Indioceanicola profundi: one gene and its partner. The protein of the gene in region 1 binds, or shares a complex with, the protein of each later gene. Links are inferred from orthologs where the notes say so. Each region holds a gene or a part of one and is shown on either strand. Other genes may lie near its edges.

Region 1 (14,747 bases):
TCTGTGGCTGCGCAACACCGGCTCCACCGCGATTTCCAGTCTGGTGGACAACATCGTCTTCAGCGTGCTGGCCTGGGTGGTCTTCGCCCCGACCCCGGTGAGCTGGGAAGCGCTGGTCTTCACCTACATCCTGGGCACCTATCTGATGCGCCTCGCCCTGGCCGTGCTGGACACGCCCTTCATGTACCTGTCCCGCCGGGCGCTGGGACGGCAGGTGGCGGGGACGGCGGCGCTTTAAGCAGGGGACGGGCCAAGCCCCGTCCTGTATGGTCCCGCACCGGCATCCTCCCTCCCCAAGGCGTCGCAATCCGCACCGAGCGACCTACGCATCTGGCAAGACCGATAAGATGACCTCCTATCCCGGCTTTTCCTTCGACATCACCCACCGCGATCCCGAGAGCCGCGCCCGCACGGGCCGGCTGGAGACGCCGCACGGGACCATCGAGACGCCCAACTTCATCTTCTGCGGCACCAAGGCCAGCGTGAAGGGTGTGACGCCGGAGCAGCTCCGGGCGGAGCAGACGGACATCATCCTGTCCAACACCTACCATCTGATGATCCAGCCCGGTGCGGACACGGTCGCCGCAATGGGCGGGCTGCACAAATTCATGGGCTGGGACGGGCCGATGCTGACCGACAGCGGCGGCTACCAGATCTTCGCCATGGGCCATGGCAGCGTGGCGGACGAGGTGAAGGGCCGCCGCAGCACCGCCCGCGAGAAGACCCTGCTGAAGATCACCGAGGAGGGGGCGACCTTCCGCAGCTACACGAACGGCGAGAAGCTGTTCCTGACGCCGGAGCGGTCCATCGACATCCAGCGCAAGCTGGGCGCCGACCTGATCGTGCAGTTGGACGAGTGCACGCCTTTCCATGTGGACCGCGACTACACCGCCCGCTCCATGCGGATGAGCCATCGCTGGGGCGACCGCAGCCTGGCGGAGTTCGAGCGCGGCGGGGGGATCAGCGCCAACGGCATGCCCCAGGCCATGTACGGCATCATCCAGGGCGGCATCTATCCGGACCTGCGCAAGGAAAGCGCTGAGTACACCGCCAGCCGGCCCTTCTTCGCCACTGCCGTGGGCGGAAGCCTGGGCGCGCACAAGGACCAGATGGTGGAGGTGGTGGCCATGGCGATGCCGCATGTCCATCCCGACCGGCCGGTCCATCTGCTGGGCATCGGCGGCATCGTCGACATCTTCGAGGGCGTGAAGCTCGGCATCGATACTTTCGACTGCGTCAGCCCCACCCGCATCGCCCGCCATGGCTGGGCCCTGATGCCCGGCGCGAAGGGGGAGCGGCTGAACCTCCGCAATGCCCGGTTCCGCGAGGACCCGGCCCCTATCGATGAAAGCTGCGGCTGCCACGCCTGCCGCACCTACAGCCGCGCCTATATCCACCATCTGCTGAAGGCAGGGGAGCTGCTGGCCATGTCGCTGGTCAGCCTGCACAACATCCACACCATGAACCGCCTGATGCGGGACGTGCGCGAGGCGATCCGCACCAATACGCTGGAGGAGGCGAGGCGGCGCTGGGTGTGGCAGGGGTGACGCACCTCCGCAGCCGGAGCGGTGCATCGCTCCGATAGAGTATGAATTAACCCAAAATCGCGCTAAACTGGATGGGTCAGCATTCGACAAGGACCTGATCCGTCATGTCCAGCCCCGTCCCGCACAGCAGTTCCAGCACGGCCGCCAGCCTGGGCCCCGTGGTGGATGAACATCTGCGCTGGTTGACCCGCTGGCACCGGGCGGTGTTCTTCCATGCGGAGTCCGGCCTGCCGGGCGTGGAGGCGGTGACGCCGCCCACGGCCTTCCTGGATTGGGTCCGCCGCATCCGCGACACCGAGTTGACGGAGCAGCCGGCGGTGGACCGGCTGGTCCATCTGCACGAACAGCTTCACCGCATGGCCCGGCTGATGCTGGCCCGCACGATCGAGGGCGACCGGCTGACCCTGCCGGCGTACGAGTCGGTGGTGGAGAAGTTCGAGGATTTCATCGCCCAGTGCCGCCGGTTCGAGAAGGCGTTCAGCATTGCCGGCAGCGGCATCGATCCCTTGACGGGCCTGCGCAACCGCACTGGCATGCATGAGGAGCTGGAGCGGGAACTGAACCGCTTCCGCCGCATGGGCAGACCCTTCTGCGTGGCCCTGTGCGACCTGGACAAGTTCAAGTCGGTCAACGACACCTACGGGCATGAGGCCGGCGACCGGGTCCTGATGGCCGCCGCCGGGGCCATCAACCGCGGCATCCGCAGCTTCGACGAGGCTTTTCGGATGGGCGGCGAGGAAATCCTGATCCTGCTGAAGGACACGACCGCGCCGGAAGCGCTGTTCGTGCTGGAACGCCTGCGCGCCGACCTGGAGGCGCTGCCGGTGCAACTCGCCGACGGCGGCACCCTGCACGTCACCGCCAGCTTCGGCTTGGCCGAAGCAACCCTGCATACGCCGCTCGAAGAGCTGGTGGACCAGGCCGACCAGGCCCTCTACCGCGCCAAGCGCACCGGACGGAACCGGGTGGTCTGTCATGGCGAGGCGGATCTGGTGGCAGCCGACGCCGGCTGAGCAGGCCCCAGACAGCCTGGGCGGAAGAAGCCCTTACGCCCGGAAGGACAGGCCGGCGCCGGGCCTGTGGGTGCGGAGCCAGTGGCGGGCGGGCACTTCGACCAGCCGGTAGCTCGCCGCGGAGACCGCCAGAAGCAGGGTGAAGAAGACGGCGTAAAGCGCGATCTCGGCCAGATAGCCGGGGGAGCTTTCCTGCCCCGGGAACCACGCCTGCAACAGAGCCCACATCACCAGCAGCAACGGCCAGTGCAGCATGTAGGCGGCATAGGAGATGCTGCCGAGCCAGACCAGGGGGCGGGAGCCGAAGACCCGCCCCGCGGACCCGCGGTTGCCGGACAGTCCCGCCACCAGCAGCGCCATCGCCGCCACGGTCAGCTCGTCATGGACGCCGTGATGCATCAGCAGCGCCACCGTGGCGCCCGCAAGCACGCAGCCGGTATCGGTCTGCACCAGCCGCAGCCAGCGCGCGCCGCTCCGCCATTCGCGGAACAGCCAGATGCCGAGAATGAAGGAGGGCAGGCAGCGGACCACGCCGAAATCATGGTGCAGATTCAGTCGCCCCTGTCCCAACCCCTCCGCCAGCAGGGTCAGCGTGCCGATGCAGGCGGCCGGCAGCACCATATGCCAGCCCCGCGGAACCAGCATCACCAGCGGCACAAGCCAGGGGAACAGGGCGTAGGCCGCGGCCTCCGCGCTGATGGACCAGGACGGCACGTTCCAGCAGAGCCCGTCTGTGACCCCCCAGGCGTTCAGCAGCACTACGGAAGCCGCCAGATTGCCGGGATCATAGCAACGCCCGACCGACCTGTTGCCGCCTTCGACCATCCCGGTGGCGACCAGCCCGATCAGCAGCGCCAGCGTGGCGATGTGGAGCGGATAGACCCGCGCGAACCGCGCCCACCAGAAGCCCCGCACCCGGTTCCATCGGACGGGTCCGTCCAGGAACTCGCCCGCATGGACATGGGCCAGGATGAATCCGCTGAGCACGAAGAAGAGGTCGACCCAGAGATATCCCTTCTGGATCAGTTGCGTCCCGCCAAGCCACGGCACTTCGAACCATGGTCCGAAGTGTTTGAAGTGCAGCAGCGCCACCAGCAGGGCGGCAATGCCCCGCAACCCATCCAATGCCGCCAGCCGGTCCGCCATGATCTGGCGCGGTGGCTCCATGTTCGCGTCCTCCGCTGTGGGCGCGGGAAGCGCCCAGGCGGGTCCTCGTGCCGGCTTCCGAATGCGTTTCGCGGCCGGCCTTCTATGCAGGTCCCTGTAGAATGAACGTGGCGGGGAGGCGCGCATTCCCGGCCCAGGGACCATGTCACAGCGGGAAATGGGGGAGCGCCGCACCCCGTTCGGGACCGGCGCTGCGTTTCAAAGCGCGGCAGGCGCTCTGCAGGCCGCGTGAGGCGGCTCCGAAAAGGTGGTGGCCGCGGCGACCGGGACATGAAAAAGGGCCGGCTCCCGGAGGGACCGGCCCTTCATGCGCGCGGATGTGCGGCGTTACTGGATGCCCAGGACCTCGGCCACGGTGCCCTGGTCGTCGTTGATACGCTCATCGCCGTCCATGCGGGAATACTCCCGGAGCTCCTTGGCCTGCTGCTCGGTCAGCGGCAGGCGCAGGCCCTGCTCCGTGCGCTCGAACATGTGGAGCGGCACCAGGACCTCCTGGTCGTTCCAGTTGAACCAGCCGTCATCCACCTCCAGCACGGCGAACACCTCGCCGTTCCGGCGGATCAGCTCATCGATCTCGCCGATCTCGGCCCCTTCGGCGCTGTAGACGTCCATGTCGTCCAGATCGTCGAGGTCGATGTCGGCGATCCCCGCCTGAAGCCCCTGGGGAGAGGCTATGGCCGTGCGGTCGTCGCCCACGGTGTCGGGCGTCATGGCGGGGTCGGTGGAGGTGCCCTGCGGCGTGGTCACCGCCGGCGCAGCCGGCCGGGCTTCCAGGGGCGGGGTGGCGTCGGTCTGCGCCAGGGCCTGGCCGCCGAGGAGAAGCGCGCCTGCGGCGGCGCCCAGCAACAGGGTGCGGTTCATGCCTAGCATGCTGATTTCCTCCGGTTTTCCGTTGGGATTGCCCTTCTCAACCATCCCCGACCGGAATCGTCACGCTGGGCCGGCCTCCTCCGCCGCGGCGTCTTCGGCCGCAATTTCCGGAGCGCCGTCGGCGTCGCGCTTGCCGGCGGCCTGTTGCCGGGCCCACAGCGCCGCGTAGGCCCCGCCGCGGGCCAGCAGGCCGTCATGGGTGCCGCGCTCCACGATGCGGCCGGCATCCAGCACGATGATCTCATCCGCATCCACGATGGTGGAAAGGCGGTGGGCGATCACCAGTGTGGTGCGTCCGCGGCTGGCTTCCGTCAATGCCGCCTGGATTTCCCGTTCCGTATGGGTGTCCAGCGCGCTGGTGGCCTCGTCCAGGATCAGGATGGGCGGGTCCTTCAGCAGGGTCCGGGCAATGGCGACGCGCTGCTTCTCGCCTCCCGACAGCTTCAGGCCCCGTTCTCCCACTACTGTGTTCCAGCCGTCGGGCAGGGCGCGGATGAAGTCCAGGATCTGGGCGCTGGCTGCCACCCGCTCCACCTCCTCGTCCGAGGCTCCGGGGCGGCCGTAGGCGACGTTGTAGCGGATGGTGTCGTTGAACAGCACCGTGTCCTGGGGAACGATGCCGATGGCGGCGCGCAGGGAATCCTGCCGCACCTCGCGGATATCCTGGCCATCGATCCGGATCGAGCCGCCGGTGACGTCGTAGAAGCGGTAGAGCAGGCGGGACAGGGTGGATTTGCCCGCCCCGGTCGGCCCCACCACCGCCACGGTGCGGCCGGCGGGTACGGTGAAATCGATGCCCTTCAGGATGGGACGGCGCTGATCGTACGCGAAGAAGACGTCCTCGAACCGGACCTCCCCGCCCAGGGTGCGCAGGGGCTGTGCTCCGGGCGGGTCCTGCACCTCCCGGTCCACCTGCATCAGCTCGAACATCTTCTCCATGTCGTTCAGGGCTTCCTTGATGCCCCGGTAGACGAAACCGAACAGGTTCAGCGGCTGGTAGAGCTGCAGCAGATAGGTGTTCACCAGGACGAAGTCGCCGATGGTCAACGTGCCCGCCACGATGCCGCTGGCCGCCATCCACATCACCACCACCACGCCTACGGCGATGATGAAGCCCTGTCCCACATTCAGCAGGGACAGGGAGGACTGGGTACGGACAGCCGCGTTCTCATAGGCGTGCAGGGCTTTGTCGTACCGCTCCGCCTCGAACCGCTCATTACCGAAATACTTCACCGTCTCGTAGTTCAGCAGCGTGTCGATGGCCTTGGCGTTGGCCTTGGTGTCGGCTTCAAGCATCTGCCGGCGGATGCGGGTGCGCCAGTTGGTCACGGTGATGGTGTAGGCGATATAGCCGGCCACCGTGACGAAGGTGGCCAGCGCGAAGCGCCAGTCGAACATCCGCCACAGGATCACCGTGACCAGCGCGATCTCCAGCAATGTGGGCAGCACGTTGAACAGCATGGTGGACAGGATGCTGTCGATGGCGCGGGTCCCCCGCTCAATCACCCGGGACAGGCCGCCGGTCTGCCGCTCCAGATGGAAGCGCAGGGACAACGCATGCAGATGGCGGAAGGTGTTCAGCGCCGCCTGGCGCATGGCGCGCTGGCTGACCCGCTCGAACACGGCATCGCGCAGCTCCCCGAAGCCCAGGGACAGCACGCGGGCCAGGCCATAGGCCAGGATGAAGCCCACCGGGATGGCCACAGCGGGATTTTCCGCCGCCGTGCGGGCCAGATCGCCGCCCTCTCCCGACAGGGCATCCACCGCGCCCTTGTAGAGGATCGGAATGACCACGTTGGCAGCCTTGGCGATGGCCAGGAACAGCAACGCGGTCACGACCCGCGCCTTGATCGATCCCTGACCCTGCGGCCAGAGATAGGGCAGCAGGGAGCGGATGGTCCCGATCTCCCCCAGGCGGTTCACGTCGGGGCGGGCATAGGTGGTCGGCAGGCCAGAGGGGCGCATGGGCGGGAAACTTCGCTTCGTTCGTCTTTGTCAATCCACTCCAAAGCTAGGGGCGATGTCGCCATGGGCAAAGCCCTCTCGTCCATTGTGGGAACGCAGGGCTGCCCCGTCCGGTTAAGGAAGCGAGATGCAGAACGCTTTCGGGAAAGGGGCAGAGATGATCCGGAATCACCCGACCATGCCGCAGCGCCGGAACCGCGCGCGCGCCATAGCCGTCACCCGCCAGGGTCGGGAGGCCATGCTGGCCCGTGCCGCGGCGCTCGGCGCGACGCTGTTGCTGGGCCTCGCCGTCGTCACCGCCGGGCAGGTGGAGGCGCAGGAGGCTGCTCCCGTGCCGGCTGCGGTCGTTGCGGCGTAAAACGCCGGAGGACGGCAACGGGAGCGGCTGACGTGGCGGGAGCGATCCGCTATCGTGCGGCAGGACCGACCATTTCGACTGCCGGGCGGACATGCGCACCCATCACGATCATCCGAACCTGTTCATCCTGGATCACCCGCTGATCCAGCACAAACTGTCCCACATGCGGGACAAATCGCGCTCTACCATGGGGTTCCGCCAGCTTCTGCGGGAAATCGCACTGCTGATGGGATACGAGATCACCCGCGACCTGCCCATGACGACGGAGCGGATCGAGACGCCGCTGGTGTCCATGGACGCCCCGGTGATCGAAGGGCGCAAGCTGGCCGTGGTGCCGATCCTGCGGGCCGGGCTGGTGATGGCCGAAGGGCTGCTGGAGCTGGTGCCGGCCGCGCGCGAGGGCCATATCGGCCTCTACCGCGATCATGAGACCAAGCGGCCAGTGGAATATCTGGTCAAGCTGCCGGACCCGGCCGGCCGCATGTTCATCCTGGTCGATCCGATGCTGGCGACCGGCTATTCCGCCGCGCATGCGGTGGACGTGCTGAACCGTCACGGCGTGCTGGATGCGCAGATCCGCTTCATGGCGCTGGTCTCGGCGCCTGAAGGGGTCCGCGTCTTCCATGAGGCGCATCCCAACGTGCCGGTCTTCACAGCGGCGCTGGACAGTCATCTGAACGAGAACGCCTACATCGTCCCCGGCCTGGGCGATGCCGGCGACCGGCTGTTCGGCACGAAGTAACGGACCGCTGAAGCAGGAACGGGGAGCGCTGTGCCGGCGCTCCCCGTTTCCGTTCTACTCCTGCCCCATGCGCAGGGCGGCGATGAAGGCGCTTTGCGGGATTTCCACCTCGCCGAACTGGCGCATGCGCTTCTTGCCTTCCTTCTGCTTGTCCAGAAGCTTGCGCTTGCGGCTGATGTCGCCGCCATAGCACTTGGCCAGCACGTCCTTGCGCATCGCGGCGATAGTCTCGCGGGCGATGACCCTGGCCCCGATGGCGGCCTGGATCGGGATCTTGAACATGTGGCGGGGGATCAGGTCCTTCAGCCGCTCCACCAGCTGGCGGCCGCGATATTCGGCCTGGGTGCGGTGGACGATCATGGACAGCGCGTCGACCGGTTCGTTGTTCACCAGGATCGACATCTTGACCAGGTCGCCCTCCCGATACTCCTCCAGCAGATAATCGAAGCTGGCATAGCCGCGGGAGATGGATTTCAGCCGGTCGTAAAAGTCGAACACCACCTCGTTCAGCGGCAGCTCATAGACCAGCATGGCCCGGCCGCCGACATAGGTGAGGTCCTTCTGGATGCCGCGCCGCTCGGTGCAGAGCTGCAGCACGCCGCCTAGATACTCGTCCGGCAGCATGATGCTGGCCTTGATCCAGGGCTCCTCGATCCGGTCGATCCGGATGGGATCGGGCATGTCGGCCGGGTTGTGCAGCTCCTTCACCGTGCCGTCGGTCATGTGCATGCGGTAGACGACCGATGGCGCGGTGGTGATGAGGTCCAGGTTGAACTCGCGCTCCAGCCGCTCCTGGATGATCTCCAGATGCAGCAGGCCCAGGAAGCCGCAGCGGAAGCCGAAGCCCAGCGCGGCACTGCTCTCCATCTCGAACTGGAAGCTGGCATCGTTCAGCGCCAGACGGCCCAGGCTGTCGCGCAAATCCTCGAAGTTCGCGGCGTCGGCCGGGAACAGACCGCAGAACACCACCGGGATGCTGGGCTTGAAGCCGGGCAGCATGCCGGTCGCCTGCCGCTTCTCATCCGTGATGGTGTCGCCCACCTTGGTATCGCGGATGTCCTTGATGGCGGCGGTGATGAAGCCCATCTCGCCCGGCCCCAGCCGGTCGATCTGCATCTTCTTCGGCCCGAAGATGCCGACGCGGTCCAGTTCGCGCGTGGCGCCGGTCGCCATGAAGCGCACCTTCTGGCCGGTCCTCAGCTCCCCGTTCATGACGCGCACCAGCACGACCACGCCCAGATAGGGGTCGTACCAGCTATCCACGATCAGGGCCTGGAGCGGGGCGTCCGCATCGCCCTTGGGCGGCGGCAGGCGGGTGACGATCGCCTCCAGCACGCCTTCGATGTTGATGCCGGACTTGGCCGACACCTCCACCGCGTCGGAGGCGTCGAGACCGATCACGTCCTCGATCTGTTGCTTCACACGGGGGATGTCCGCCGCGGGCAGGTCGATTTTGTTCAGGACGGGCACGATCTCATGGTTGGCGTCGATGGCCTGATAGACGTTCGCCAGGGTCTGCGCCTCGACGCCCTGTGAAGCGTCTACCACCAGGATGGAGCCTTCGCAGGCGGCAAGGCTGCGGGAGACCTCATAGGCGAAGTCCACATGGCCCGGCGTGTCCATGAGGTTCAACTGGTAGGTCTTGCCGTCCTTGGCCTTGTAGTTCAGCCGGACGGTCTGCGCCTTGATGGTGATGCCGCGCTCCCGCTCGATATCCATGTTGTCGAGCAGTTGCGCCTTCATCTCCCGCGCCTCGATGGCGCCGCAGAATTCGATGAGCCGGTCGGCAAGGGTGGACTTGCCGTGGTCGATATGGGCGATGATGGAGAAATTGCGGATGTGGGACAGGTCGGTCATGGAGCGCGGTCACCTCAAAGGACCGCAGGAACATAAGGCCGCGGCGCATGCGGTGCAACGTCGGCGCGGCGGATGGGCGGCCCGCGCCGCTTCGCGGCTGCTCTGCGCGCCCCTTCTCGCCCTGCTGGCGGGACTTCTTCCGGCCTCCGCCCAGGCCGAACCGCAGGTGCCCGCCGGCATCTGGATGAAGCCTGGCGGCAAGGCGGCGGTGGAGCTGTTCGCCTGTGAGGGCGGGAAGCTGTGCGGCCGGCTGATGTGGGCGCGCAAGAGCGTCTATCCCGAGGGCCAGACCAGGGACATCAACAATCCCGACCCCGATTTACGCAGCCGGGAACTGTGCGGAGCCGTCATCCTGTGGGGGCTGGAATGGGACGGCCCCGACACCTGGGAGGATGGCTGGGTTTACGATCCCTCCACCGGCAGCACCTATAATGCCCGGATCGTCATTGAGGGGCCGGAGACCCTGAATGTGCGTGGCTACAAATACGTGACCCTGCTGGGCAAGACCCAGACCTGGGCGCCTGCCCCGGACGATCTGGACCTCTGCACGCAGCCGATGACGGCGGAAGCCCGCTGATACGGGAGCAGGTCAGATGCCCGCCCCGTTCTCCATGAAGGCCGCTTCCGGCAGGGAGTGGTCCATGTTCAGGGCGGGAACTTCGTTGGCGCGGCGGCCGACGACGCGGGCGGGGACGCCGGCCACGGTGCTGTAGGCCGGGACCGGATGCAGCACCACGCTGCCCGCCCCGATCTTGGCGCACATGCCGACCTCGATATTGCCCAGGATCTTGGCTCCGGCCCCGATCAGCACGCCGTTGCGCACCTTGGGATGCCGGTCGCCGCACTCCTTTCCGGTGCCGCCCAACGTGACGCCCTGGAGGATGGAGACATCGTCGCCCACCACCGCCGTTTCCCCGATCACCACGCCGGTGGCATGGTCGATCAGCACCCGGACGCCGATGCGGGCATTAGGGTGGATGTCCACCCCGAACCGCTCCGCCACCACGCTCTGCAGATGGTGCGCGATCCAGTGGCGGCCGGCCTGCCAATAGTGATGGGCCACCCGGTGGGCCTGCAGCGCCTGCCAGCCCTTGAAGTGCAGGAAGGGATGAACCAGACCGGCGGCGGCGGGATCGCGGTCGCGCACGGCGGACAGATCCACCGCCGCGGCCTCCACCAGGCAAGGCTCGTCGGCCAGGGCCTGCCGGATCAGGTCGTACAGCGTGTTGGCCCCGACCTCCCCCGCCAGCTTGGCGGAGAGAAGGTCGGCCAGCGCGCCGTCCAGATCGTCATGGCGCAGAATCAGCCGCTCGAACAGGCGGGCCAGGGCAGGTTCCGCAAGGCCGCCGTCGAACGCCTCCCGCCGCATCTCCTTCCACAGGGGCGTGGGCGCCGCCCGATCGTCAATACGCGCTGCACAGGCCGGCATCGCCGCCTCCTCCCGAAAAACCTGGTCCCGGGCCTTCCCGCCGGGTTCAAACAGTTCTCATACCATATTGGCGCGCGCAGTGCCCATCGTCACAGGAATGCCCCAATCCTCCCGGCGCATTCCCGCCCCGCCGCCAGCGCCCGTTTACCTTCACCCCCGCATCGCCATATAAGGGCGCATCATGGCGCGCCGATTTTTGAAAATGCACGGGCTGGGCAACGACTTCGTTGTTCTCGATGCCCGCGAGGACCGGTTTACCGTCACGCCTGCGCAGGCCCGCGCCATCGCGGACCGTCGCACCGGCGTCGGCTTCGACCAGCTTATCCTCATCGAACCGCCCCGCAACGCGGGCGCGGACGCCTTCATGCGCATCTTGAATCCGGATGGCAGCGAAAGCGGCGCCTGCGGCAACGCCACGCGCTGCGTCGCCCGCCTGCTGGCGCGCGAGGCCGGGGCAGAGGCCGTCACAATCGAGACCACTGCCGGCCTGCTGGCAAGCCGCGAGAATGCGGATGGCAGCGTCACCGTCGATATGGGCCCGGCCCGGCTGGACTGGGACCGGATTCCGCTGGCGGAAGCCGTGGACACGCTGAACGTTCCCCTGTCCGCCGGCCCGCTGCACGGGGCCACCTGTGTGAACATGGGCAACCCGCACGCCGTGTTCTTCGTGCCGGATGCGGAGGCCGTGGACCTTGCCGCCCTGGGGCCGGGGCTGGAGCACCATCCCATTTTCCCCGAGCGCTGCAACATCGAGGTGGCGCAGGTCCTGTCGCCCGAACTGATCCGCATGCGGGTGTGGGAGCGCGGGGCCGGCATCACCCGTGCCTGCGGCACCGGCGCCTGCGCCGTGCTGGTGGCGGCCGCCCGCCGCGGCCTGACCGGCCGCAAGGCCACCATCCGGCTGGACGGCGGCGACCTGCGTATCGAGTGGCGCGAGGACGGCCATGTGCTGATGACCGGCCCGGTCGCGACCTCCTTCACCGGAGAGCTGTCGGACACGCTGCTGGCCGTGGAAGAGGTGGCGGCATGACCGAGGCCACGCAGTTGCGCGAGCGCGAAGACATCCACGCCGATGGCGAGGGCGGGCCGCCGGTGATCGAGCAGGATGGCGCCGGCCCCACGCTGGTCACCTTCGGCTGCCGCCTGAACGCCTATGAGTCGGAGGTGATGCGCAACCATGCGCGCGCCGCCGGGCTGGACGATGTGGTGATCGTCAACACCTGTGCCGTCACCTCGGAGGCGGAGCGGCAGGCGCGGCAGACCATCCGCAAGCTGCGCCGCGACCGGCCGGAGGCGCGGATCGTCGTCACCGGCTGCGCCGCCCAAGTGAACCCGGACAGCTTCGCCGCCATGCCGGAGGTGAGCCATGTGCTGGGCAACGACGCCAAGCTGACCGCCCAGCCCTGGGCCGATTTCGGCGCCGGTGCGACCGAGCGGGTGCGCGTCAACGACATCATGTCGGTGAAGGAAACCGCCGGCCACCTGATCCAGGGGATGGAGGGCCGCGCCCGCGCCTTCGTCCAGGTGCAGAATGGCTGCGACCACCGCTGCACCTTCTGCATCATCCCCTATGGCCGGGGCAATTCGCGCAGCGTGCCGATCGGGGAGATCGTGTCCCAGGTCCGCGCCCTGGTGGAGAGCGGCTACCGCGAGGTGGTGCTGACCGGCGTGGACGTCACCAGCTACGGCCCCGACCTGCCGGGCAAGCCCACGCTGGGCCAGATGGTGCGCCGCCTGCTGGCCCTGGTGCCGGAGCTGCCGCGCCTGCGCCTGTCCTCCCTGGATGCGGTGGAGATCGACGACGACCTCTGGCGCCTGATCGCGGAGGAGCCGCGGCTGATGCCGCATCTGCATGTGTCGCTCCAGGCCGGGGACGACATGGTGCTGAAGCGGATGAAGCGGCGGCATCTGCGCGCCGACGCCATCCGCTTCTGCGCCGAGGCGCGCCGCCTGCGCCCCGACATGGTGTTCGGGGCCGACATCATCGCCGGCTTCCCTACCGAGACGGAGGAGATGTTCCAGAACTCCCTCCGCATCGTGGAGGAGTGCGGGCTGACTTGGCTGCACGTCTTCCCCTACAGCCCGCGCCCCGGCACCCCGGCCGCCAGAATGCCCCAGGTGCCCGGCCCCGTCCGCAAGGAGCGTGCGGCGCGGCTGCGCGCGGCGGGACAGGCCGCCGTGGCCCGCCATCTGGCCGCACAGGTCGGCGCCATTGCCGACGTGCTGATCGAAAAGGGCCGGACCGGCCGCACCCCCGGCTTTGCCGAGGTGCGGGTGGATGGCGATCATGCCCCCGGCACCATTGTCCGTTGCCGCCTCACCGGCGTTGACGGGGACAGGCTCACCGCTGTGGTCGAGGATTGATGTTCGACTGGTTCCGCAAGAAGAAGCCCGAAGCGCAGCCGAAACCGGAAGAGGCCAAGCGCCCGGAAGAGCAGGCCCCCGCCACGCCGGCGGAGGAGCATGACATTGCCGCGCCGGAGCAGGAGCAGACTCCGGCCGGGACTGCTGCTCCAGTCGTCACCCCGGCGGAAGCCGAGGCCCAGGAGTCCCGAGCGCCGGAGCCTGCGGCTCTGGGTCCCGACCTTCGCGAGGACGACGGGGAAGGTGCGGATGGCACCGTTGCTGCCGACGACACCCCCGAAGTCACGCCCGAGCAGGCCGGCTTCGTTGCGGAACCGGAACAGGTCGCCCCGGCGCCCGCCCCGGCACTGCCCGAGGATGAGGACCGGCCGGAGAAGAAGAGCTGGTTCGCCCGGCTGAAGTCCGGCCTTTCCAAATCCACCTCCCGCCTGACGGAGGGCATCACCGGCATCTTCACCAAGAAGAAGCTGGATGACGAGGCGCTGGAGGAGCTGGAGGAGCTGCTGATCCGCGCCGATCTGGGCCCGGTCACGGCGGCCAAGCTGACCGCTGGCCTTGCCAAGACCCGCTTCGGCAAGGAGGTCAGCCCGCAGGAGGTGCGCGAATATCTGGCGGAGGAGGTCACCAAGCTGGTGCAGCCGGTGGCGCAGCCGCTGGTGATCGACGCCGCGAAGAAGCCGCACGTCATCCTGGTCGTCGGCGTCAACGGCACCGGCAAGACCACCACCATCGGCAAGCTGGCCCGCCAGCTCACCTCCGAGGGCAAGACGGTATGGATGGCCGCCGGCGACACCTTCCGCGCCGCCGCCGTCAGCCAGCTCAAGATCTGGGGGGAGCGCACCGGCTGCCCCGTTGTCTCCAAGGACACCGGCGCCGATGCCGCGGGCCTTGCCTATGAGGCGCTGGAGCGGGCGCGCGCGGCCAAGGCCGACGTGCTGCTGATCGACACGGCCGGCCGGCTGCAGAACAAGGCCGGGCTGATGGAGGAGCTGCGCAAGATCGTGCGCGTGCTGAAGAAGCTGGAGCCGGACGCGCCGCACACCACCCTGCTGACCCTGGACGCCACCACCGGCCAGAACGCCCATTCCCAGGTGGAGGTGTTCAAGGACATGGTCTCCATCAACGGCCTGATCCTGACCAAGCTGGACGGCTCCGCCCGCGGCGGCGTGCTGGTGGCGCTGGCGAGCAAATTCGGCATCCCGGTACACGCCATCGGCGTCGGCGAAGGCGTCTACGACATGCGCCCCTTCGAGGCGAAGGCCTTCGCCAGGGCGCTGGTGGGGTTGGAGTAGGCGGCTTACAGCGCTGCCGGGCTTCTGCCATACTGGGTCGGCAAGCAAGGAGGCATGCATGGGTGTGGTCCTGCCCCGAGCCATTGAAGAACTCGCCCGGCGTCGGGCCGAGGAGGCCGGGTTCACGGATACGGCCGACTACA
Region 2 (14,803 bases), 1.1 Mb from region 1 along the record:
GACGGTGAAGGCCGGCGTCATCGACATCTACGCCGATAACATGACCGACATATCGCGCCAGATCTTCGTCGCCGGCGGCTTCTGCGAGGTGACGGCGACCCGCGTCACCGTCCTGGCCCAGGAAGCCACCGACGTCGCCACGATCCGCGGCCTCGACCGCGCCGATCTGGAGCGCCAGATTTCCAACCTTCGCGAGGATCTGGAAACGGCCAAGACGGAGACGGAGCGTAAGGGCATCCTTGCGAAGATCGACGCCGCCGCCACGAAGCTCGAGCTGATCACCGGCCAGCCGGTGGCGCACTGAGGCATGCGGGGTGGCGTGTGATGGCCGGAAGGCCTTTGCATCCCGGCCGTAACATGACAATCTTCTGACAGCGACCGGGCGGGCGGCTCTCCATGGGCCGTCCGCCTGATCCGTTCATGGACAGCACGAAACAGCGTAGGCAGAGATGGCGTACACGCACTGGACGGTAGACGGGCTCCCCTGGGACCAGCTCGACCCCACGAAGGTCGATGCCGATATCCTGAAGGTCTGCAAGGCCGCGGCACTGGTGGAGTACAACGGCCATATCTATGCCGACCTGCTGTGCAACATCTTCCACGACGATCCCGCCTTCCAGCAGGTCGCCCGCGACTGGGCCGTGGAAGAGGTCCAGCACGGCGAGGCGCTTGGCCGCTGGGGCGAGGCGGTGGACCCGTCCTGGAACTTCCAGGAATCCGTCCAGCGCTTCCGCGACGGCTACAAGCTCGACACCAATGCCACGGAATCCGCCCGCGGCAACCGCTCCGGCGAACTGGTGGCCCGGTGCATCGTGGAGACTGGCACCTCCAGCTACTACACCGCCCTGGGCGAGGCCACGGACGAGCCGGTGCTGAAGGAGATCTGCCGCCGCATCGCCGCGGACGAGCTGCGCCACTACAAGCTCTTCTACGACCATCTGAAGCGCTATCTGGACAAGGAAGGGCTGGGCCGCTTCGGCCGCCTCCGCGTCGCCCTGTCCCGCATTAACGAGACGGAGGATGACGAGCTGTCCTTCGCCTACCACGCCGCCAACAACGGCGACGCGCCCTATGTGCGGGAGCAGGCCTTCGCCGCCTATTGCCGCCGCGCCTACAGCTATTACAAGCCGCACCATCTCGACCGGATGGTGGCCATGGTCTTCAAGGCCTCCGGCCTGAAGCCGCAGGGCTGGCTGCACGACATGGCCGCCAAGTTCGCCTACAGCCGCATGCGCAAGAAGGCTGAGAGCTTTGCCGACGCGGCGTAGGCTCAGGTTCCCTGCATGATCTCCAGCCGGTTGCCTCCGGGGTCGCGGACGAAGAACCGCTCCACCCCGGGGATCGGCCGCTCATCGGGCAGCATCTCGATCCCGGACCGGTCCATGGCGCGGCGGCAGGCTGCCAGATCGTCCACCGCCAGGCAGACATGACGCCTGCTGGCTCCGGTTCCAGCAGCACCGGCATCCTCCGCTGTCAGGTGTATCCGGAACCCCGGCAACTGGAACCACGTTCCCTCCTGCCGTTCCCGTGCCGTAGGCTCAACCAGTTGCGGCAACCCCAGCAGGTCCCGGTAGAACCGCACGGCCGCCGCCTCCGCCGCCCGCGGCACGGTGATCTGGACATGGTTCAGGCTAATGACGCGGAACGGCATGCGGAACCCTCACAGTCCGTAGGTCGCAAGAAGCGCAGCGCATTGCGACGACTTCCTGCCGGCTCGACCAACCGTCGTAATCCGCTGCGCTCCTCGCGCCCTACGGCAGATGCGGCCGGAACTCCTCCACCACGGCCTGGTAGATCTGCCGCTTGAAGGGCACGATCAGCCGGATCAGATCGTCCGGATGCACCCACTGCCAGGCATCGAACTCCGGATGCGCGGTGGCGAGGTCAATATCATCATCCCCGCCGGTGAAACGGCACAGCAGCCATTTCTGCTCCTGCCCCCGGAAGCGCCCGCCCCAGACCTTGCCCAGCAGATGCCCCGGCAGGTCGTAGCGATGCCAGCCGGCACTCTCGGCCACGATCTCGGCCTTGGCCGTGCCGATCTCCTCCTCCAGCTCCCGCAGCGCCGCCTCGCGCGGGCTCTCACCGTCGTCGATGCCGCCCTGGGGCATCTGCCAGGCATCCGGCGTATCCTTCCGCCGCCCGACGAACACGCGCCCCTGGTCGTTGATCAGCATGATGCCGACGCAGGGGCGGTAGGGAAGGAGTTCGGGATCGATCTTCATCGCGCGCTCGGCTCAACGGAAAGGGCAGGCCAATCTACACCAGCAGGGCTCGATTTTCAGGGCTCGAATCCAGCGAAAATCCTCCCGCACCGCACCTTCGCACTGCGGCAGCAACATCGCGACATATCGGGCCGATGCCATGCACGATCCCACCACTTTGCTGCGCTGCTTCGGACAGAAAATATGTCAGTAGCATTGACCTATTTTCATGGTTAGCATCGCCCATGTGACCAAGGGTGACCGGCCCGAAACGGATGGGGAGAAACGTGATGGCGCAGGCCGCGAAGCAGCTCGCAACCGTGTCCCTGGACGACAAGTACGCGCTCGAAAAGGGCCGGGTCTACATGACCGGCACCCAGGCGCTGGTGCGCCTGCCCATGCTCCAGCGCCAACGCGACATGGCGGCCGGCCTGAACACCGGCGGCTTCATCTCCGGCTATCGCGGCTCGCCCCTCGGCGCCTACGACCAGGCGCTGTGGCAGGCGCGGCGCTTCCTGAAGAATGGCAATATCCATTTCCAGCCCGGCGTGAATGAGGAGCTGGGCGCCACCGCCGTCTGGGGCAGCCAGCAGGTCAATCTGTGGGGCGGGGCCAAGGTGGATGGCGTCTTCGGCATCTGGTACGGCAAGGGGCCGGGCGTGGACCGCTCCATTGACGCCATCAAGCACGCCAACTTCGCCGGCACGTCGCGCCATGGCGGCGTGCTGGCCTTCGCCGGCGACGACCATGCCTGCAAGTCGTCAACCCTGCCTCACCAGTCCGACCACGCCTTCATCCATGCCTTCCTGCCGGTGATCAATCCGGCCGGGGTGCAGGAATTCCTGGATCTCGGCCTGATCGGCTGGGCCCTGTCGCGCTATGCCGGCACCTGGGTGGGCTTCACCACCGTCGCCGACACCATCGACACCACGGCCATCGTCGACATCGATCCGCTGGGCCTGGACATTGTGATCCCGCAGGATTTCGAGCTGCCGCCCGGCGGGCTGAACATCCGCCTGCACGACACGCCGCTGATCCAGGAAGCGCGGATGATCGATTGGAAGCTGGGCGCGGCCAAGGCCTTCGCCCGCGCCAACCGGATCGACCGCGTCGTCTTCGGGCATGAAAGGCCGCGCCTCGGCATCGTCACCATCGGCAAGTCCTACCTGGATGTCCGCCAGGCGATGGATGAGCTGGAGATGCCGGAGGAGATGGCGAAGGACCTCGGCCTCGGCATCTACAAGGTCGCCATGGCCTGGCCGCTGGAGCCCAGCGGCATCCGCGCCTTCGCCGAACCGGCCGAGCAGCTCATCGTGGTGGAGGAGAAGCGCCCCGTCCTGGAATCCCAGATCAAGGAGCAGCTCTACAACTGGGACCGCCGCCCCTATGTGGTCGGCAAGGAGGATGAGGAGGGCCGCCCCCTCTTCACCGCCAAGGCGGAGCTGTCGCCCATCGACATCGCCAAGGCGATCGCCGAGCGGCTGCTGAAATACGGCCCTAACGAGCATCTCTCCCGCCGGCTGGAGGCGATCGAGGCCCAGCTCCACCGCACCACGGCGGCGGCCACGGTGGTGCGGGCGCCCTTCTACTGCTCCGGCTGCCCGCACAACACCTCCACCCGCCTGCCGGAGGGGAGCCGCGGCCTCGCCGGCATCGGCTGCCACTACATGGTCACCTGGATGGGCCGGAACACCGACGTGTTCTCCCAGATGGGCGGGGAGGGGGTGCACTGGATCGGCCAGTCGCCCTTCGTGGAGGACAGCCACGTCTTCGCCAATCTGGGCGACGGCACCTATTTCCACTCCGGCATCCTGGCCGTGCGCGCCGCCGTCTCGGCCAAGGTGAACATCACCTACAAGATTCTCTACAACGACGCCGTCGCCATGACCGGCGGCCAGCCGGTGGACGGCACCCTGTCCGTCCACGACATCGCCCAGCAGTTGGATGCCGAGGGTGTGGCCCGCATCGTCGTGGTCAGCGACGGGCCGGAGAAGTACGGGATGGGCCAGGGCCTGCCCCACGGCACCAAAATCTTCCACCGCGACGAGCTGGACCAGGTGCAGCGCGACCTGCGCGAGGTGCCCGGCGTCACCGTGCTGATCTATGAGCAGACCTGTGCCGCGGAGAAGCGCCGCCGCCGCAAGCGCGGCAAGTTCCCCGACCCCGCCCGGCGCGTGGTGATCAACGAACTGGTGTGCGAGGGCTGCGGCGACTGCTCCACCCAGAGCAACTGCCTCTCCGTGGTCCCGGTGGAGACGGAGTTCGGCCGCCGCCGCCAGATCGACCAGTCCTCCTGCAACAAGGATTATTCCTGCCTGAAGGGCTTCTGCCCCAGCTTCGTGACGGTGGAGGGCGGCCAGCTCCGCAAGCCGAAGCCCGCCGCCAAGGGCGGGGCCGCGGCGGAGATGGAACTGCCGGAGCCCGCGATCCCCACGCTGGAGAAGCCCTGGAACATCCTGGTCACCGGCATCGGCGGCACCGGCGTGGTCACCATCGGCGCCATCATCGGCATGGCGACGCATCTGGAAGGCCGCGGCTTCACCGCCATGGACATGGCCGGCCTGGCGCAGAAGGGCGGGGCGGTGACCAGCCATCTCCGCATCGCGGAGAAGCCCACGGACATCCACGCCAACCGCATCGTCTCCGGCGGGGCCGACGTGCTGCTGGCCTGCGACGTGGTGGTGGCGGCCAATGCCGACAGCCTGTCCAAGCTGCGGGCCGGCCACACCCGCGCCGTGGTCAACACGGCGGAGGCGGTGACCGCCGCCTTCGTCACCAACCCCGATGCCCGCATCGGCGCCGACAATCTGGTGACCACCATCGCCCGCGCCGCCGGCAGCACCGACCAGGTCGCCTCCCTCGATGCCACGAAAATCGCCACCGCGCTCTGCGGCGACAGCATCGCCACCAACCTCTTCATGCTGGGCTACGCCTGGCAGCAGGGGCTGATCCCGGTCTCCGCCCAGGCCATCGAGCGGGCGATCGAGATGAACGGGGCGGCGGTGCGGATGAACACCGACGCCTTCCGCTGGGGCCGGCGCGCGGCGCTGGACCTGAAGGCTGTGCAGGACGCCGCCTTCCCGAAGGATGAGGGCCCCGCCGGCCTGCACGCCCACCGCAAGCTCTCCGAAACGCTGGAGGAGATGGTGGCCCGCCGGGTGGAGTTCCTGACCGGCTACCAGGACGCCGCCTATGCCCGCACCTATGGCGACTTCGTGGCCAAGGTGCAGGCGGCGGAGGCGGCCAAGACCCCCGGCCGCACCGACCTGACCCGCGCCGTGGCCCGCTACCTCTTCAAGCTGATGTCCTACAAGGACGAGTACGAGGTGGCGCGCCTCTACACCGACACCAAATTCCTGGACGGCATCAAGGCGCAGTTCGAGGGCGACTGGAAGCTGAAGTTCCACCTCGCCCCTCCGGCCACCGCCCCGCGCGACCCGGCCACCGGCCATCTGAAGAAGCAGGAGTTCGGGCCGCGCACCTGGATGATGTTCAAGGCCCTGGCCAAGCTGAAGCGCCTCCGCGGCACCCGCCTCGACCCCTTCGCCCGCAATCCGGAGCGGAAGCTGGAACGCCAGCTCATCGCCGACTACCGCGCGGTGGTGGAGGAGCTGTTGGCGGCCCTGTCCCCCGCCAATCACGCTCTGGCCGTGGACATCGCCAGCATCCCGGAGAAGATCCGCGGCTACGGCCATGTGAAGGACGCGCATCTGGAAAAGGCCAAGGCCGAGGAAGCCCAACTCCTCACCCGCTGGCGCACCCCGCCGACAGCAGTGGCCCAGGCGGCGGAGTAACCGTGGCGTCGCATTCTACGGCTCATCGCGTCCCGTAAATCGGAGCGTCGCATGCCGCTACGCTCCATGCGACCTACGGATCATCGCATCCCGTAGGTCGCAAGAAGGCTAAAGGCCGAATTGCGACACCCCACCCACCGACACCCCGCCCCCTACGGCTCACCTCGCCACGGCCGGGGCGGCTGGTCCGGAATCCAATCCACCGGATAAATCCCGGCCTTCACGAATTTCATGAAGCTGGACCAGGGCCAATCCCGCGGGTGGGCGACATGGCCATGGCTGACGGGATTCCAGTGGAAATAGTCCAGGTGGCGGTTCCAATCCTCCTGGTCGCGGATGCGGTGTTCCCAGAACCGGTTCTGCCAGATGCCTCGCCCACCCCGCGCCGTCTGCGCGGTCGCCTCGGCAGGGGGAAGCCCGCACCGGCGGCTGAAGCGGCTCTTGATGGCCTGCCAACGGCTGGAATAGGCCGCATCGCCGGGCGGCAGGGACCACAGGGCATGCAGATGGTCGGGCATGACCACACCACCATGGCGACGAGGTCGAACGGCCGCTCCTCCCGAACCTCCCGGATCACATCCCGCAGCAGGCCGATTTGGGCCGGGTCATGGAAGACGGGACGGCGACCGGCACAGACCAAAGTGAAAAAGAAGGTCTGCCCCTCGCTCAGATCCCGGCGATACCGCATCCCGCACCCCGGATAAGTAGAGATGCAAATCTATCTCACCCACCCGTAGGTCGCAAGAAGCCGAAGGCGTATTGCGACACCCCAAGCACCCGAACCCGTCGCATTACGGCTTCGCCTCCATGCGACCTACGCGTATCAACCGCCATCTCCCCATTTCTCAATCCTTCTTCCGTGACAACATTCCTATTCTCTGCCATCCTGCCCACGCCCCGCCACCCGGCGGGGCGTGTCTTGGTGAGTTGTGAAAACCGGGCGTCAGCCCCGCCACGCCGGAGCCGCCTTAACGCGACTCCCCCGGCCCCCCGTCTCCTTAGGTGCGTTGAGGGCCGGATATGCTGTGAAATCAATCGGGTAGGTGCCCTCCCCATGGTGCGTTAAGCGTTGCGTTAGTGTCGCCTTAGGTGCGTCAAGCGGTGCCTTTGTTGCGTTAAGGGGCGTGTGGCACGGTCCCGGCCGGCTGCCCCATGGTCAAACCGCACGCTTTGCGCTAAGCCAAGTCAACCGGAACAGTCGTTTCATCTGGAACATCCGTCATGACCACCGCCGCCGCCACCGCACTCCCCGTGACACTGGACGATATCCGCGAGGCCCGAATGGCCATCGCGCCGCATCTGGTGGCGACCCCCTGCATCCCGTCGCGCACGCTGTCGGACATCTGCGGGGCGGAGATCTGGGTGAAGTTCGAGAACCTCCAGTTCACCGCCAGCTTCAAGGAGCGCGGGGCGCTGAACAAGCTGCGCAAGCTGACGGCGGAGGAGCGGGCGCGGGGCGTCATCGCCATGTCGGCGGGCAACCATGCCCAGGGCGTCGCCTACCATGCCGGCCGGCTCGGCATTCCCGCCACCATCGTGATGCCGGAGGGCACGCCCTTCATCAAGGTGGAGCTGACGGAGGGCCACGGCGCCCGCGTCGTGCTGATGGGCAACACGCTGGTGGAGGCCGCGGCCGAGGCGGAGCGGCTGGCGCGGGAGGAGGGGCTGGTCTTCGTCCACCCCTATGACGACCGCGACGTCATCGCCGGCCAGGGCACCGTGGCGCTGGAGATGCTGGAGGCGGCACCCGAGCTGGACGTGCTGGTGGTGCCCATCGGCGGCGGCGGCCTGATCTCCGGCATCGCCACCGCGGCCAAGGCGCTGAAGCCCGGCATCCAGGTGGTGGGGGTGGAGGTGGAGGCCTATCCGGCCATGTACCAGGCCCTGCGCGGCCTGCCCATCGAGGTGGGTGGCGACACCATCGCGGAGGGCATCGCCGTCAAGAAGGTGGGCGCGCTCACCACCGAGATCGTGCGCGCCCTGGTGGACGAGGTCGTGCTGGTCCCCGACGAGGAGGTGGAGCGGGCCGTGGCCCTGTTCCTCAACATCGAGAAGACGGTGGCGGAAGGGGCCGGGGCCGCCGGGCTGGCGGCGGTGCTGAACCACCCGCATCTGTTCCAGGGCAAGAAGGTCGGGCTGGTGCTCTGCGGCGGCAACATCGACAGCCGCCTGCTGGCCCAGGTGATCATGCGCCAGCTCGTCCGCGAAAGCCGGCTGATCGCCGTGCGCATCGTGGTGCCGGACCGCCCCGGCGCGCTGGGCAAGATCACCAGCCTGGTGGGCGAGGCCGGCGGCAACATCATCGAGGCCATGCACCAGCGCCTCTTCACCACCGCCACCGTCAAGGCCACCGACATCGACCTGACCATCGAGTGCCGGTCGAAGAAGCACGCCGAGAAGGTGGTTCAGACCCTGCGGGAGAAGGGCGAGTTCAAGGTCAAGGTGCTGGCCGGCGGGGTGGAGTAGGGGCGGGCGGCCGCCCCCGGGGATCACCCGCGGCTGCGGGTGATCTCGATGCCGACGGCGGCGCACTCGGGGAAGGCGTCGAGCTTTTCCAGGCGGACGGTGGCGGTCTGGACCCGGCCATCCTCCAGCATGCGGCGGCAGATGGTCTCCGCCAGCGTCTCCAGCAGGTTCACATGCCGCTCGGCGATGATGGCGGCAACCCGCTTCAGCGCGTCCTCGTAGCTGACCACGGCGCCGATGGCGTCGCGCCCGTCGGCGGCCCGGTCCAGCACGCCCAGCTCCAGATTGACCCGCAGCCGCTGCGGCGTGGTCTTCTCATGCTCATAGATGCCCACCACCGCCGGCACCACCAGGTCGCGGACGAACAGCCGGGTCAGCGGGCGCGCGGCCAGAGGCTGCGGCTGCGGCTGCGGGGCCGGCTGGCCGGGCAGGCGGGCGGCCGGGTCGGTGATGCGGGCGAAGAGCGTATTCATTGTGCGCTGCATCTAGCACCGCGCCAGGGAGGGAACAAGGCCGCCGCGGCGGTGGGCTGGGTTGTGCGGGCGGCCCCGGGCCGGGTCAACTCCGCCAGCGGAGCGTGACGTCCTTGACCGGATTGCGGAACTCCCGCCCTTCCTCCCTGGCCCGGACCCACTCGTTCTTGAGCTGGTAGTACCAGCGGGCCTGGGTGTCGGCATCCTTGATCAGCATCAGCGACGGGTCGTGGCGCAGCCCCTGCTGCTGCATCACCACCACGTCCCGGTCCTGGCGCAGGAACTTGGCGGCGAAGGGGCGGAGCAGGGGCTTGGCGGCGCTGGCCCAGCCCATGGTCCAGTACATCTGGTTCGTCACCTCCGTCGCCATCGGCCCCAGCGGTGTCACGGTGGTGAGGTTGCAGACATGGTGCCTGCCGACCTGGATGTGTTCGATCCGGATGCCGGGAAGCTGGAACCGGATCTCCGTCTCCGGCGCTCCGCCCAGGATCTTATAGGCGGCGGAGTTGGAGGAGGGGCGGTGTCGCTTCATGACGAAGCCGAAGGGCGCTGGCCCGAACGCCTTCGCCTTCTCGTGCATGGTGCGCTCGCTGCGCCAGAACCAGCTCTTGTGCACATAGGGGCCGTGCGCCGGGTCCATCAGCCCGATCACCGCATGGTCCTGGAAGCAGGGGAACTCCATGGACAGCACCATGTTCGCCCCCCGCCCGTCGGCGAAGTGCGGGACCCGCGGCGGCTCCATCGCGGGCTCGCCCTCGCCCATCCAGATCCAGACATTGCCCTGCACCTCCCGCACCGGATAGCGGCGCACCTTGATGCGGGAGACATCCATCTGCTGCTCCGCCACCAGCGATGGGATGGCGGTGCAGGTTCCGCCCTGGTCGAAGCGCCAGCCGTGATAGCGGCACTCCACCTCGCGCCCGTCGAAGCGGCCGCAGGAGAGCGGGATGCCCCGGTGCGGGCAGATGTCGCGCAGCGCGAACACCTCGCCCGCCGCAGTGCGGCCCAGAAGCACCGGCTGGTCCAGCAGGCTCTTGGCCCGCATCGTTCCCGGCTTCAGCTCCTGGCCGGGCAGGGCGAAGTACCAGATGTCCTGGAGAAGGAAGTTCGGCTCGGCCACGGGACATGCTCACTGGGGTGCGGGGGCGGTCGACGCTTTGAAGCATCAAATGCCGCGCCTGTCACGCCCCGGCCTACGATGTTCAGCCCTCGACCCAGGCGATGCGGAGCACGTTGGTGTTGCCCGGCGTGCCGAAGGGAACGCCGGCGGTGATGACAATGCGCTGGCCGGCAACCGCCAGCCCGTCGTCGGCCGCCAGCCGCTGGGCTTTCTGCACCATTTCGGGGAAGCTGTGGATGTCGGAGGTCTGCACCGCATGCACGCCGAAGGACATGCAGAGCCGCCGCGCCGTCTCGATCCGGCTGGTCAACCCGATGATCGGCACGTCCGGCCGCTCGCGGGCGGCGCGCAGGGTGGTGGAGCCGCTGGTGGTGTATGTGGCGATGCAGGCGGCCTTGATGGTCTGCGCCACCTGCCGGGCCGCCGCGGTGATGGCGTCGGCGGTGGTGCTCTCCAGGTCCGGGTGGCTGGCATCCACGATGGATTTGTAGAGCGGGTCCCGCTCCACCCGCTTGGCGATACGGTCCATCATGGCGACGGCTTCGACAGGGTACTGGCCCGCGGCGGTTTCGGCGCTCAGCATCACGGCGTCGGTGCCGTCATAGACCGCGGTGGCCACGTCGGATGCCTCCGCCCGGGTCGGGGTCGGCGCGCTGATCATGCTTTCCAGCATCTGGGTGGCGACGATCACCGGCTTGCCCGCCATGCGCGCCTCCCGCACGATCCGCTTCTGAATGCTGGGAACGTCCTCCGGCGGCATCTCCACGCCCAGATCGCCGCGGGCCACCATGACGCCGTCCGACAGCTCCACGATCTCTTCCAGGTGCTGGATGGCGGCCGGCTTCTCCATCTTGGACAGCAGGGCGGCGCGGCCGGCGATCAGGCGCTTGGCCTCGGCCACATCCTCCGGCCGCTGCACGAAGCTCAACGCGATCCAGTCCACCCCGATATCCAGTGCGAAGTTCAGGTCGCTGCGGTCCTTCTCGGTCAGGGGGGAGATGCCCAGCACCGCGTTGGGCACGTTCACGCCCTTGCGGTCGGAAATCCTGTTGCCGACCACGACCTCCGTTTCCGCATATCCCTCGCCATGGGACAGGACCCGCAGCCGCACACGACCATCGTCGATCAGCAGTTCGGTGCCGGTCTCGATTGCCTCGAAGATTTCGGGATGGGGCAGGCAGACGCGGGCGGCGTCGCCTGGCGTGCGATCAAGGTCCAGCCGCAACTTCTGTCCGGGCTTCAGCGCGACCGAGCCTTCCTGGAAGGTGCCGACGCGCAGCTTCGGCCCCTGCAGGTCGGCCATGACGCAGATCGGTCGGCCCATCTCCTGCTCCACCGCCCGGATCATCTCCAGGCGCTGGGCATGCTCCTCCTGTTTGCCATGGCTGAAGTTCAACCGGAACACGTCGGCGCCGGCCTGGAACAGGGCGCGGATCATTTCCGGATTGCTGGAGGCGGGTCCCAGTGTGGCGACGATCTTGGTCAGTCGCTCACGGTGAAGGGCGGTAGCGGTGCGCTTCATCTGGAACTCATCCTCCTCTGGGGGACGGGTGGGCTCGGTCCCATTCTTGGGCACCGAGGCCGGTACCGTCATGTAGTGAAATTACATGAAATTGATGATGGCTGTGTTACCAAATCGGCAGCGCTCCCGATCATGCAGGTCATGGGCGGGAAAGCAACCGGATGGGTCAACACGAGTGGCGCGGATTTGACGCCGGCCAATCCGGCGGGCCGGATTGCCGCGATGCGGCGGAGTGCGCTAGAACCGATTCATGCCGCACAGCCCCGACAGAACCGTCGAAAATCCGCCCGTCCCCGCGCTGCTGGGCCCGGACGATCCGCCCGCCGTCACGGAGCTGAATCCGGACGGCGCCGCACCCGCGCTGCTGGTCTGCGACCACGCATCCAACAGCGTCCCGCGCCGCCTTGCCAATCTCGGCCTGCCCGAGTCGGAGCTGGCGCGCCACATCGGCTGGGACATCGGGGCGGCGGACGTGACGCGGGAACTGGCCCGTCTGCTGGACGCACCAGCCGTGTTGTCCGGTTATTCCCGGCTGGTCGTGGATGTGAACCGCCTGCTGGACCATCCCACGCTGATCCCGCCGGTGAGCGATAATACCGTCATCCCCGGCAACACGAACCTGAGCGAACATGACCGGCAGCAGCGGCTGGCGGCGCTGTTCCAGCCCTACCATGACCGCATCGCGGTGAGGCTGGCGACATGCCGGGCGCGGGGCGTGGTGCCGGCCATCATCAGCGTGCACAGCTTCACCCCACGGCTGCTGTCCGAGGGTTTCGACCGGCCCTGGCATATCGGCATTCTGTGGAACCGCGATCCGCGCATCGCCGTGCCGCTGATGGCGGCGCTCAGGGCGGAGGGGGATCTGGTGGTCGGGGACAATGAGCCCTACACCGCACGCGGCGCTATGGGCTACACCATCAATACCCATGCGGAGCCGGCCGGATTGCCCTCCGTGATGCTGGAGATCCGGCAAGACCTGATCGATACGGAAGCGAAGGCTGCCGCCTGGGCCGGCCGACTGGCCCGGCTGTTCCAGCCCATCCTGGCGGGGCCGGAGCTGCGTGAGACGCGGCTCTATTAGCCGGGGGCCGCCCGTTGTCATCGCGCTGCGGCCGCCGATATGCTGAAGCCCGTCATTCCTGGGAGGACCACATGGACGAGAAGACCCGCACCGAGCTGGAGGCCGCCGCTTTCCGCCGGCTGGTCCAACATCTGCGCGAACGGTCGGATGTGCAGAACATCGACCTGATGAACCTGGCCGGCTTCTGCCGCAACTGCCTTTCCAAATGGTACCGGGCCGCGGCGGAGGAGAAAGGGCTGGAGATGAGCTACGACGAGGCGCGCGAGATCGTCTACGGCATGCCGTACGAGGAGTGGAAGACCAAGCACCAGAACGAGGCCACGGACGCCCAGAAGGCGGCCTTCGCCAAGTCCAGCCAGGGCGCGCACTGACGGCACGCATTTGTCTCCCGCGCAGGCTTGGACTCAGCTTGCGCGGGGCGGCGCGTCTGGATATGGTCCCCGGCCTGCATGGGATCATCCGAAAGAGGAATACGAATGTCCGAGGCACCGACGACCGCCGATGTCGGCGGCATTGCCGGCGAGCGCCTGCGCTCCTTCATTGAGCGCATCGAGCGTCTGGAGGAGGAGAAGAAGGGTATCCAGGACGACATCAAGGACATCTTCGCCGAGGCCAAGGGCACCGGTTTCGATACCAAGGTGATGCGTCAGATCATCCGCCTCCGGAAGATGGAAAAGAACGACCGGCAGGAGCTCGACGCCCTGCTGGAGCTGTATATGGCCGCACTCGGCATGGAATAACGGACAGGGGCCGCACCGGAAAACCGGCGCGGCCCTTCCGCTTCCAGCCTGCGGCCCTGTCATGGCCGCAGGCTTCCGGATGGCAGACCTGCTCGGGCTCAATCCCGGAACTACGGGACCTGCCGGCCCTTCCTACCGCGGGCCGGTTGCAAGCCCCCTTACCGTGAACAGGCCACCACGCTTGCCTTCCTACCTCTTATGAGGGTAGGGGAAGAGAGGGGTGGGGCATCCGCCTTGGCAGGCATGCCGGGTCTTTACGTCCGGCATCGCCGTGGCGCACTGTCCCTTGCCAGCGGCATCTGCCGATATGCCGGTTCCGTTCACTTCATTCCGGGGTTCCATGGCCGTCCTGGACGTCCGCCCGATCTTCTACGTTATCGGCTGCCTGCTGCTGGTTCTTTCAGTGGCCATGCTGGCGCCTCTGGCCGTGGATCTCGCCATCGGCCACAGCGACTGGCAGGTGTTCGGCGTGTCCTCGGCGCTGTCCCTGTTCTTCGGCGTGCTGCTGATGCTGACGAACCGACAGGCGGACATCAGCCTGAACCTGCGGCAGACCTTCGTCCTGACCACCGCTGCCTGGGTATCGGTCTGTCTGTTCTGCTCGCTGCCCTTCATGTTCTCCGAGGCGCGGCTGGGCTTTGCCGATGCCTTCTTCGAAAGCATGTCGGGCCTGACGACCACCGGCGGGACGGTGATGACGGGGCTGGGCAACCAGCCGCCGGGGCTGCTGCTCTGGCGGTCGTTGCTGCAATGGCTGGGCGGCATCGGAATCGTGGTGATGGGCATTGTCATCCTGCCCTTCCTGCGGGTCGGCGGAATGCAGCTCTTCCGCTCCGAATCCTCCGACAAGTCGGACAAGGCAATGCCGCGCGCCACCGATCTGGCGCTGGGATTCGGCTGGATTTATCTCTCCCTGACCGTAGTCTGCGCGGTGCTGCTGGTATTTGCGGGCATGAGCGTGTTCGACGCCGTGAACCATGCCATGACGGCGGTAGCGACCGGCGGCTTCTCCACCCAGGACGCCTCCGCCGCCTACTGGGAGGAACCGGCAGTGCACTGGATTCTGATCGTCTTCATGATCTCAGGCAGCCTGCCGTTCGTCCGCTACATCACCCTGGTCCGGGGAGATGCCGTGCCGCTGCTCCGGGACAGTCAGGTCCGACATTTCCTGATTCTGCTGGTCACCATCAGCCTGGCCCTGACCGCCTATCTGCATGTCGAGGCCGGACTGGAAGTGGAGCAGGCTTTGCGCCATGCCTCCTTCAATGTCGTATCCATCGCCACCACCACCGGCTATGCGCTGGGCGATTACACGCTGTGGGGGCCGGGGCCGGTGACCTTGTTCTTCCTGCTGTTCTTCATCGGCGGCTGCACCGGGTCCACCACCGGCAGCGTGAAGATGT

The links.
Region 2: the proteins of dapF (region 1) and DOL89_RS11155 are in contact, whole or in part, in a solved structure (PDB 5YGU), measured with the Escherichia coli proteins. The link is inferred for Indioceanicola profundi from one-to-one orthologs.

What each region holds. Positions count from the first base shown.
Region 1 is NZ_CP030126.1:3,400,877-3,415,623, forward strand. Bases 10,212-13,053 are described here. They hold dapF (diaminopimelate epimerase), read left to right. Parts: upstream 10,212-11,129; coding sequence 11,130-11,978; downstream 11,979-13,053. Other genes in these bases: cysE (serine O-acetyltransferase), read right to left, coding at 10,212-10,948; mtaB (tRNA (N(6)-L-threonylcarbamoyladenosine(37)-C(2))-methylthiotransferase MtaB), read left to right, coding at 11,975-13,053. Also shown: DOL89_RS16230 (queuosine precursor transporter), read left to right, coding at 1-238; tRNA guanosine(34) transglycosylase Tgt, read left to right, coding at 348-1,547; DOL89_RS16240 (diguanylate cyclase), read left to right, coding at 1,652-2,560; DOL89_RS16245 (acyltransferase family protein), read right to left, coding at 2,594-3,727; DOL89_RS16250 (PRC-barrel domain-containing protein), read right to left, coding at 4,055-4,597; DOL89_RS16255 (ABCB family ABC transporter ATP-binding protein/permease), read right to left, coding at 4,658-6,562; DOL89_RS16260 (hypothetical protein), read left to right, coding at 6,720-6,920; upp (uracil phosphoribosyltransferase), read left to right, coding at 7,012-7,662; lepA (translation elongation factor 4), read right to left, coding at 7,717-9,519; DOL89_RS16275 (DUF2147 domain-containing protein), read left to right, coding at 9,500-10,096; more of cysE, read right to left, coding at 10,109-10,211; more of mtaB, read left to right, coding at 13,054-13,312; signal recognition particle-docking protein FtsY, read left to right, coding at 13,312-14,604; DOL89_RS16300 (hypothetical protein), read left to right, coding at 14,663-14,747. UniProt on the Escherichia coli protein: Involved in the succinylase branch of the L-lysine biosynthesis and in the biosynthesis of the pentapeptide incorporated in the peptidoglycan moiety. Catalyzes the stereoinversion of LL-2,6-diaminopimelate (L,L-DAP) to meso-diaminopimelate (meso-DAP).
Region 2 is NZ_CP030126.1:2,327,451-2,342,253, reverse strand. What follows is about bases 489-3,386. They hold DOL89_RS11155 (RNA pyrophosphohydrolase), read right to left. Parts: upstream 2,226-3,386; coding sequence 1,752-2,225; downstream 489-1,751. Other genes in these bases: DOL89_RS11150 (indolepyruvate ferredoxin oxidoreductase family protein), read left to right, coding at 2,495-3,386; DOL89_RS11160 (VOC family protein), read right to left, coding at 1,271-1,651; DOL89_RS11165 (ferritin-like domain-containing protein), read left to right, coding at 489-1,268. Outside these bases: atpC (ATP synthase F1 subunit epsilon), read left to right, coding at 1-304; more of DOL89_RS11165, read left to right, coding at 450-488; more of DOL89_RS11150, read left to right, coding at 3,387-5,998; DOL89_RS11145 (REP-associated tyrosine transposase), read right to left, coding at 6,151-6,516; DOL89_RS11140 (threonine ammonia-lyase), read left to right, coding at 7,220-8,464; folB (dihydroneopterin aldolase), read right to left, coding at 8,488-8,949; DOL89_RS11130 (aromatic ring-hydroxylating oxygenase subunit alpha), read right to left, coding at 9,023-10,057; pyk (pyruvate kinase), read right to left, coding at 10,140-11,579; DOL89_RS11120 (N-formylglutamate amidohydrolase), read left to right, coding at 11,830-12,660; DOL89_RS11115 (DUF1244 domain-containing protein), read left to right, coding at 12,732-13,031; DOL89_RS11110 (DUF2312 domain-containing protein), read left to right, coding at 13,137-13,400; DOL89_RS11105 (TrkH family potassium uptake protein), read left to right, coding at 13,741-14,803. UniProt on the Escherichia coli protein: Master regulator of 5'-end-dependent mRNA decay.